One region of the Saccharothrix syringae genome, then DNA from elsewhere that is predicted to be linked to it. Evidence: riboswitches for the same ligand, from Rfam matches in the RefSeq annotation. Region 1 holds a riboswitch; each other region holds the start of a gene.
The links. Region 1 has a riboswitch for cobalamin ahead of EKG83_RS34370 (CbtB-domain containing protein). Riboswitches for the same ligand answer to the same signal wherever they lie in the genome.

Region 1 (3,230 bases):
CTGTTCGCCGAGGTCGGCGTCGACGCGCCCACCGAGGAGGAGCTGGAGGACGGCGCGGCGTGGATCATGCGGCGCACCGAGGAGGTCTTCCGGGCCGGCCTGCCGTGGCGGCCGGGCGCGCGGGAGGCGCTGCGCGCGGTGCGGGCGTCCGGCGTGCCGATGGCGCTGGTGACCTCGACCGAGCGGGGCCTGACCGAGGTCGCGCTGGACACCATCGGTCGCGACCTGTTCGACGTGACCGTCTGCGGTGACGAGGTGGACGGGCTGAACAAGCCGCTGCCCGAGCCGTACCTGAGGGCCGCCCGCCTGCTCGGCGTCGACCCGACCCGGTGCGTGGCGGTCGAGGACTCGCCCACCGGCGTGGCCTCCGCCGTGGCGGCAGGCTGCACGGTGCTGGTGGTGCCGTGCGACGTGGAGGTGCCGGGTGGCGAGCGCCGCGTGTTCCGCGACTCCCTGGTGGGCGTCGACCTGACGACGCTCGCCCCGCTGCTGGACGGCTGAGGGGCCGGGGGACCGCTGAAGCCCCGCCGGTTCACCGGGCCCACCGGGGTTCGGCGGACCGCTGGGACCCGCCGAACCCCGGTGTCCCCGGCTAAAGAGCCGACACCCGCCTCCGCACCCGCACCGCCGGGTCGACCAGCAGGCCGAACACCACGCCGAGGCCCAGCCACAGCGTGGCCTGCTCGGCCAGCGAAGCCAGCCGGAACTCCCACAGCAGGCCCGCCGGCACGTCCGCGGGCACGTCGTCCGGCGTCGCCGGGAACACCACCAGCAGCACCGCCAGCGCGGCCACCACGGCCACCGCGGTGACGGCCGCCCGGACCGGCGCCGGCAGGTGCGCCAACCGCCGGACCAGCACGCCCGCGCCGTGCACGACCAGCAGCCCGGCCGCGATCAACCCCAGGTAGAGCACCGTCCGGTACTCCACCGTCGTGCTCTCGCCGACCCCCGGCGGGTTCGCCGGGTACTTCACCGCGGGCAGCAGCACCGCGACGCCGAACGCCGCGGCCGACAGCCACACCGCCCGGGTGAACGGCGCCCTGGTCGGGAACCAGTGCCGCGCCCCGGCGTAGGCGGTGGCGAACAGCGCCCCGACGGCGAGCCCGACCACGACCGCCGCCAGCGCGCCACCCACCACCTGGGTGCCGCGGCTGAACACCTCACCGTGGTCGTGGGCACCCGGTTCGGCCGGCCGCGCCTCCTCGACGGCCAGCGCCGCCCGGATCGGGGCCTCCACCACGAGCACCCCGACCAGACCCGCGAGCAGCCCGGACAACCCGCCCGAACCGATCCCGCGCAGCAGCAGACTCCGGTAAGCGGACACCCGGCGCGCCTAGTGGCAGGGCACGCCGAGCGCGTGGCGCCCGTCGTGGAAGAACTCGTGGACGGTCTCGGCGGCGTGGCCGAGCGCGATGCCGTTCTCCTGGAGCACCAGCCAGGTCACCAGCAGCGCGACCAGCGCGACGGCGTAGGCCCACCTGGGGACGTGGACGGGGACGGACTGCGCGGGGCTCGTCATGACGGCCTCCTCCATACCTCGTGGAAGGTCAACAACAACTCGTGCCGCAGCCGGTCTCCTGACTCCCGGATCGACACCGTCCCCGCGTCTTCCCAGCCGCGCGTGCGACCAGTGACGTGCTCGGCGGGTTGGCTCCCCGGTCACAGTGGCGAGGACCGCGCCGGATTCCCACCGGCTTCCCGTCCACTGCGGCCTGCGAACCGTAGATGTCGATCGCCCGGCGGCACAACCGGCCGGAAGAGTTGTCGTGCGCCTCACGTCAACGCGCAGTCACCGCACTTCCCGCCGCCGTCGAGCCGGTAGTACAGGCAGCAGCTGCGCCGCCGGAACACCACCTCGCCCGGAAAGGGGACGAACACCCCGGTCCCCCGCAGCGGCGGCTCCGCGAACAGCTCCTCGCCCAGCGCCACGCACTGCTCCGCGGTCGCCACCCCGGCACGCGCCGCGGTCCGCAGCGCCCCGGCCGCGGACGACGCCGCGTTCCCCCACAGCAACCCGGCCGCCACCGGCGTGACCGCGCGCAGGGCCCCCACCACCGGCGCCAGCGGCTCGGCGACGCCCACCCCCGCCACGGGCTCCTTCAACCGGACCCGCAGGCCGTCCTCGTCGTAACGCCACCAGAGGTTCGCCGGCCGCACGTCCGGCACCGCGCCACCGACCACGCGGGCGGCGACCACCGGGCACAGCAGCCGCGCGGAGTAGCCCAGGAAGAACAGCGAGGCGGCGACCCGCGGTTCGCCGGTGCGGTAGCGGTCGGCGATCCGCCCGAGGACGTCGGGCAGCGCGGGGCCTCCCAGCAGCGCGGCGCCGTCGTGCCAGCCCGGGTCGGGACGGCCGACGTCGAGGGCGAAGAACGGGCTCAGGCCGCGGACCTGCCGCAGGGTGGCCAGGACATCGGCGAACTCGGACACGCGGCCCAGTCTGCCGCCCCGGGGTTTTCACGATGGCGACGCGGGGTTGACGGCGCGGCAACGCCGCCGCGGTGCACTGGTGGCTCCCACTCACCCCGGGGGGCGCGGATGACGAGCACCTACGACCGGATCGGTGGCCAGGAAGCCCTGGTCAGCGTGGTCGACGACTTCTACGGGCGCGTGCTGGGCGACCCGGGGCTGGCCCCGTTCTTCAGCGGGACGAACATGTCCCGGCTCAAGGGCAGGCAGGTCGAGTTCTTCACCGCCGCGCTCGGCGGGCCGCAGGAGTACACCGGGCGCTCGATGAAGGAGGTGCACCGCGGCATGAACATCGGGCAGGCGCACTTCGACCTCGTGGCGGGCCACCTGGCCGAGGCGCTGGCGGCGGCGGGGGTGCCCGCGGAGACGGTGGGGGAGATCATCGGCGTGGTGGCCCCGCTGTCGGCGGACATCGTCGCCCCCGCCGCACCCGCCGCCTGACCCGGGGCGCCACCCGCCCGGCGCCGCACCGCGCGCACCGCCCGGCCCACGTCGCGCGGCTCGCACTGCCTCGCGCCGCCCGGCCGTGCTGCCTGACCTGCGCCGCCTGACCTGCGCCGCCTGACCTGCGCGGTGCCCGAGCCCGACCACACCGGTCCCCGGCACCTGGGCGACACCGGCTACCGGCGCGCGTTGGCCGCCTCCGGCGCGCTGCTCGTGCTCACGGGTGTCGCCCTCGGCGTCGAACTGGCCGGCCGCGGCGCCTGAGCACCGCACCGCGACCGCCGACCCGCACCGCGGTCCCGGTCGCTACGGCAGGT
Region 2 (3,230 bases), 2.9 Mb from region 1:
CGGTCAGCGCCAGCTCGATCCACAGGAAGCAGGAACCCCACAGCAGGGCCAGCAGCCCCACCCGCAGCACGCCTCGTCCGGTCATGGGACCACCGTGCCCCGGTGGGGGTTTCAAGAAAAGTGAAACCTCATGCACGTGCGTTAAGCGCTGCTTCAAGGTCGGGGCCCGCGCCGTTGCGGACCCCGTTCGGGCGCTCAGCGCGTGTGGACCAAGAGCCGGTCCACGCCGTGGACGATGGAGGCGGCCCGGAAGACCGGGCGGTCCTCGGCCAGGCGCAGGTTCGGGAACCGGCGCAGCAGCGCCGGGTACGCCGCGCGCAGCTCCATCCGGCCCAGCTCGGCGCCGACGCAGCGGTGCGCGCCGTAGCCGAACGCCAGGTGCGACGAGGACTTGCGGGTGTGGTCGAACCCGGGCGTGCCCTCGCGGTTGGCGGCCGCCAGGGACACCACGATCGCGTCGCCCTCCTCGATCCGCTGCCCGCCCACGGTCAGGGCGTTGCGGGCGAAGCGCGGGAACGCCACCTGCACCACGCTCAGGTGCCGCAGCAGCTCCTCCACCAGCGGGGCGACCGCCGCGTCGTCGTCGCGCATGGCGGCACGCGCCTCGTCGTCGCGCAGCAGCACGTAGGCGCCCAGCGCCAGCATGCTCGCGGTGGTGTCGAACCCGCCGGTGAGCACGCCGTCGGCCAGGCCGGCCAGCTCCGCGTCGTCGACCGCGTCGCCGTGCTCGCGGATGATCATGCCGATCAGGCCGTCGCCGGGCGAGCGGCGCTCGCGCTCCACGATGTGGCGCATGTACTCCAGCGACTCCGAGATCGCGCCCAGCGCCTGGCCGGCGCCGCCGAACAGGTCGAACCTCGCCGCCGCGAGCTGCTGGAACCGGTCGCGGTCGTCGTAGGGCACGCCCAGCAGCTCGCAGATCGTCAGCGACGGGATCGGCAGGGCGAACTCCTTGACCAGGTCCACCGGCCCCTTCGCGGCCTCCATCGCGTCCAGCCGCTCGGTGACGATCTCGTCGATGCGCGGCACCAGCCGCGACAGCCGGCGCATGGTGAACTCCGGCGTCAGCAGCCTGCGCAGCCGGGTGTGGTCCGGCGGGTCGGCGAACCCGAGACCACCCGGCGACTGCTCCAGCCGCCCCACCGCCGCGCCCAGGCGGGTGTAATCGTTACTGAACGCCGCTGTGTCGGAAAGCACTTCCCTGGCCTCCGACTCGCCCGTGACCAACCACACGCGAATGCCGAACGGCACGGGCACCCGGTGCACCGGCCCGGACTCCCGCATCCGCTCCAGCTCCGCCACCGGCTCGACGCCGTCCCGCTTCAGCGGCACCAGCGCACGGTCCGGGAGCAGCGACAACGCCCGTGAACCGATCTTGCCCATGATCCACCGCGTCGCCGAACGCCGTGCGACCCACGCCACCAGGCCCTCGCGCACCGACGCCAGAGTCGCCATCCCACACCCCTCGTTCCCCAGTCCGTCCCCAGATCGAATCGACGAACGGTAACCGCATGCGCGGGTGGCGAGCATCGCGCCACAGGCGGATTGACACACCGTGGTCGGTGGCAGACGATCGGCAATCGCGCGTGAACAGGGGGAAGCCGGTCGAAGTCCGGCGCTGGCCCGCAACGGTAGGTCCCGGCCCGGGACGAGCCCGAACACCCGCCACGCGCGGCACGCTCCAGACACCGTCGAGGTCAGCGGGTCGGAGCCCGGGTGAAGGCCGTCCGGGGTCCGCTCGCGCGCCTCGCGCCCGGAAAGGTCGAACATGCCGATCAGGCCGATCAGACGGACCGCCGCCGCGGTCGCCGCCGTCGCCGCGCTGCTGGTCGCGCCGCACGCCCACGCGCAGCCGCCGGCCGACGCGCCTTCGGCGGGCACGTCGTCGACGGACGCGGCTCTGGTCGGCGCGGCTCCGGCGGACGCGACTCTCGTCGGCGCGACTCCGGCGGACGCGGCTCCCGTCGGCGCGGCTCCAGCAGACGCGGCTTCGGCCAACGCGAGTTCGGCCAGCGCGGCCCAGGCGGGCGTGGCCGCCGCCGCGGCGGGGTGGCTGGCCCGGCGGCTCGTCGACGGCGACCACCTGGAGACCGAGTACGGCGGCACCCGGTTCGTCGACCACGGCCTGACCCTGGACGCGCTGTTCGCCCTCGCCGCCGCCGGCGTCGCCGAGGACCGCGCGGACGCGATCACCGCCTGGTTCGCCCGGCCCGAGACCGTCGCGACCTACCTGCACTTCGGCGACCCGAACACCTCCTACGCGGGCTCGTACGCCAAGCTCGCGCTGGCCGTGCAGGTGCGCGGCCTGGACCCGACCGACTTCGGCGGGGTCGACCTGATCGCGGGCCTGACCGCGCTGCAGGCGCCCTCCGGGCGGTTCTCCGACGTCCCGCAGGACTTCTCCAACGGCTTCACCCAGGCGTTCGCGGTGCTGGCGCTGGAGCGCCGGCAGAGCGCGCCGCGCAACGCGGTCGACTTCATGCTGGGCACGCGGTGCCCGGGCACCGGCTTCCCGGTGCAACTGCTGGCCGAGCCCTGCGTGCCCGACGTGGACACCACCGCGATGGCCGTGCAGGCGCTGCTGGCGGTGGACCGGACCCCCGCGGACGACGCGGCGCTGGCCGAGGCGCTGACCTGGCTGGCCGGGCAGCAGCAGCCGGGCGGCGGGTTCCGCGAGGACGGCAAGGACGACGAGGGCAACGCCAACAGCACCGGCCTCGCGGCGCAGGCGCTGCGCGCGGGTGGTCGGACCGCCGAGGCGGACCGGGCGGCGGCGTTCCTCGCCGGGCTGGCCCAGGGCTGCTCGGCGGCCGGGGCGGACCGCGGTGCGATCGCCTACGACCGGACCGGTTTCACCGCCGCGACCGCGCAGGCCGCGAGCGCGCAGGCCGTGCTGGGGCTGGTGGGCGTGGGCTACGCCGAGCTGTCGGCCGAGGGCGCGGTGACCGGCGTGCCGGTGCTCGACTGCCCGGTGGCACCGACCTCCACGACCCCGGCGGCCTCCACTTCGGACACCACGACCACGACGACCGCGGTGGCGGCGGCCGGTGGCGGGCGGGAGCTGGCCCGCACGGGCGTACCGGTCGGGCCGGCCACGTGGCTGGGTTCGCTGCTGCTGGCCGCGGGTGCGCTGCTGCTGGTGGTGGCGCGGCAGCGGCACGCCGGGGTCGGGAAGTGACTTCACGCGGTCTCGCGGCCTCGTCGGCGATACCGGTCACGGCTGCCGCCCG
Region 3 (3,230 bases), 5.1 Mb from region 1:
GTCGAACTCGGCGTCGTGGGGGCGGTCCTCCAGGCCCAGGTCGTGGTCGAGCTTGGCGGCCTGGATGAGGGTCCAGATCTGGGCTCGGATGGCCGGGAGCTTGGCCGGGTCCATGGCGGCGATGGTGCCGTGCTCGTCCAGGAGTTGTTCCAGGCGGGCGATGTCGCCGTAGCTGTCGGCGCGGGTCATGGGTGGTACCAGGTGGTCCACGAGGGTGGCGTGGGCCCGGCGCTTCGCCTGCGTGCCCTCGCCCGGGTCGTTGACCAGGAACGGGTAGATCAGGGGCAGGTCGCCCAGGGCCGCGTCCGGTCCGCAGGACGCGCTCATGCCCGCGGTCTTGCCGGGGAGCCATTCGAGGTTGCCGTGCTTGCCCACGTGGACCACCGCGTCGGCCTGGAACTCCTGTTCCAGCCAGCGGTAGGCGGCCAGGTAGTGGTGGCTCGGGGGGAGGTCCGGGTCGTGGTAGATGGCGATGGGGTTCTCGCCGAAGCCGCGCGGGGGTTGGACCATCACGACCACGTTGCCGGAGCGCAGGGCGGCCAGGACGATGTCGTCGCCGTCCACGAAGAGGGTGCCCGGCGCTTCGCCCCAGTGCTCCTCCATGGCTTCGCGGAGGTCGGCGGGGAGGGTCTGGTACCAGGTCCGGTAGCGGGTGGCGGGTAGCCGCACCGGGTTGCCCTTGAGCTGTTCCTCGGTGAGCCAGTCGGGGTCCTGGCCGCCGGCGGCGATGAGGGCGTGGATCAGGGCGTCGCCGTCCTGGTTGTCGACGCCGGGGAGGTCGGTGCCGATGTCGTAGCCGCGTTCCCGGAGCGCTTCGAGCAGGCGGACGACGCTGGCGGGGGTGTCCAGGCCGACGGCGTTGCCGATGCGGGAGTGCTTGGTCGGGTAGGCCGAGAGCATGATCGCGATCCGGCGGTCGGCCGGGGGGACGTGGCGGAGCCTGCCGTGGCGGACGGCGAGGCCCGCGACGCGGGCGGCCCGCTCCGGGTCGGCCACGTAGACGGTCAGGCCGTCCTCGTCGACCTCCTTGAAGGAGAACGGGACGGTGATGATCCGGCCGTCGAACTCGGGGATGGCCACCTGGGTGGCCGTGTCGAGCGGGGACAGGCCGTCGTCGTTCTCATCCCACGCGGTGCGGCTGGTGGTCAGGCACAGGCCCTGGAGGATGGGGACGTCGAGGGCCGCGAGGGCGCCCACGTCCCACGCCTCGTCGTCACCGCCGGCGGAGGCGGTGGCGGGGGTGGTGCCGCCCGCCGCCAGGACGGTCACCACCAGGGTGTCGGCCTTGCGCAGCTCGGCGAGCAGGGACTCGTCGGCGGAGCGCAGGGACGCGCAGAAGATCGGGAGCGGGGTGCCGCCCTTGGCCTCGATGGCGTCGCACAGGGCGTGGACGAACGCGGTGTTCCCGGCCACGTGGTGGGCGCGGTAGTAGAGCACCGCGATGGTGGGGCCGGTGGGGGTGGTGCCGGTCTCGCGGTCGAGGATCCCCCAGGTGGGGGCCGGTTCGGGGGCGCTGAAGCCGTGGCCGGTGAGCAGGACCGTGTCGGACAGGAAGTCGTGCAGCTGGGCCAGGTTGGCCGCGCCGCCGTGGGCCAGGTAGGCGTGCGCCTCGGCGCAGACGCCGGCGGGCGCGGTGGACAGCTCCATCAGCTCGGCGTCCGGGTTCTGCTCGCCACCCAGGACGACGACCGGGCGAGGGCCGGCCAGGAGGTGGTCCAGGCCCTCCTCCCACGTGCGGCGGCCGCCGAGGATGCGGACCACCACCAGGTCGGTGCCCTCCAGCAGGGCCGGGAGGTCGTCGACGGTGGTGCGGGCCGGGTTGGCCAGGCGGTAGTCGGCGCCGCTCGCGCGGGCGGACAGCAGGTCCGTGTCGGAGGTCGACAGCAGCAGGATCACGTGCGGGCTCCATCCCTCGGGGGTCCTCGCCCCAGGTCGTAGGGGACGGCTGGGCGGAGTTCCTGACTCCCGGGGCTTCCCCCGGTCACAGTGGCGGGACCGCGCCGGACTCGCACCGGCTTCCTCCTGTTGCTTCGCCGTTCGGAGGCCACCCTAACGGGCGGTTAGCATCCAGCCCATGTCCACCGACCGAGTTCGCCCGGACGCCTGCCCCGGCGCCGTCGACGTGCACCGCGCGGCCGACGGCGGGCTGGCGCGGGTGCGGGTGCCCGGCGGCACGCTGAGCGCCCGTCAGCTCGACGTGCTCCGGGAGGCGGCGCTGGAGCTCGGGGACGGGTTCCTGGAGTTGACCTCGCGGGCCAACGTGCAGGTCAGGGGCTTGGCACCGGGGGCAGAGGTCGAGCTGGGCGCCCGGTTGCGCGAGGCGGGGTTGCTGCCCTCGGTGACGCACGAGCGGATCCGGAACGTCGTGGCCGCGCCGCTGGAGGACAACCAGGCCCTGGTCGACGGGATCGACGCGGCGCTGTGCGCGGTGCCGGAGCTGGCCGGGCTGTCCGGGCGGTTCCTGGTCACGGTCGGTGGCCCGGTCAGCGGGCTGGGTGGCGACATCGGGCTGGTCGGGGACGCGTTGTTCCTGGCAGGCCACGATTCAGGGGTCCGGGTGGACGACCCGGTGGCGGCGGTGGTGACCGCGGCGCGGTTGTTCCAGCAGGTGCGCGGCGACGCCTGGCGGCTGTCCGAAGTGGACGGCGGTGTGGGGAGGATCACCTCGGCTTTCGGGACCGTCGTCGACGAGCGCCTGCCCGCCGTTGTGACGCCGGTCATGCCCGGACCGGTCGGGGCGGTCGTCGTGGCCGGGGTGCCGCTGGGGCGGTTGGACGCGCGGCTGCTCGCCGGGGTGCCGGTGCGGGTGACGCCGTGGCGCAGCGTGGTGGTGCCCGCCGGGACCGACACGAACGGGTTGTTCACCTCGCCGGACTCCCCCTGGCACGGGGTGAGCGCGTGCACCGGGCGGCCGGGGTGCGCGAAGTCGTTGAGCGACGTGCGGGCCGACGTGGCCCGGTGGGTCGGCACGCCGCACGCGGGGCGCGTGCACTGGTCGGGCTGCGCGCGCCGGTGCGGGCGGCCCGCCGGGGACGTGGTGGAGTTCGTCGCCACCGACGACGGGTACGAGGAGATCAGGTGACCAGCTACGTCAGGGACGGCGCGGAGATCTACCGCCGGTCGTTCGCCACCATCCGGGCCGAGGCCGACCTCGACCGGTTCCCCGCGGACGTGGCGCGGGTGGTGGTGCGGATGATCCACGCGTGCGGCATGGTCGACCTGGTCGACGA

Region 2: linked by a shared signal. The riboswitch ahead of EKG83_RS23245 (prenyltransferase/squalene oxidase repeat-containing protein) and the one ahead of EKG83_RS34370 (CbtB-domain containing protein) in region 1 are both predicted to bind cobalamin.
Region 3: linked by a shared signal. The riboswitch ahead of cobN (cobaltochelatase subunit CobN) and the one ahead of EKG83_RS34370 (CbtB-domain containing protein) in region 1 are both predicted to bind cobalamin.

What each region holds. Positions count from the first base shown of each region.
Region 1 covers NZ_CP034550.1:8,291,810-8,295,039, reverse strand. The annotation lists gene EKG83_RS34380 (HAD family hydrolase) at 1-501, shown strand, start outside; gene EKG83_RS34375 (CbtA family protein) at 593-1,324, opposite strand; gene EKG83_RS34370 (CbtB-domain containing protein) at 1,334-1,519, opposite strand; cobalamin riboswitch at 1,551-1,725, opposite strand; gene EKG83_RS34365 ((2Fe-2S)-binding protein) at 1,774-2,430, opposite strand; gene EKG83_RS34360 (group I truncated hemoglobin) at 2,539-2,910, shown strand; gene EKG83_RS49275 (hypothetical protein) at 3,043-3,177, shown strand; gene EKG83_RS34355 (GNAT family N-acetyltransferase) at 3,220-3,230, opposite strand, start outside.
Region 2 covers NZ_CP034550.1:5,362,492-5,365,721, reverse strand. The annotation lists gene EKG83_RS23255 (DMT family transporter) at 1-85, opposite strand, end outside; gene EKG83_RS23250 (cytochrome P450) at 196-1,455, opposite strand; cobalamin riboswitch at 1,544-1,684, shown strand; gene EKG83_RS23245 (prenyltransferase/squalene oxidase repeat-containing protein) at 1,769-3,178, shown strand.
Region 3 covers NZ_CP034550.1:2,486,661-2,489,890, reverse strand. The annotation lists gene cobN (cobaltochelatase subunit CobN) at 1-1,896, opposite strand, end outside; cobalamin riboswitch at 1,932-2,067, opposite strand; gene EKG83_RS11705 (hypothetical protein) at 2,075-3,082, shown strand; gene EKG83_RS11700 (precorrin-8X methylmutase) at 3,079-3,230, shown strand, end outside.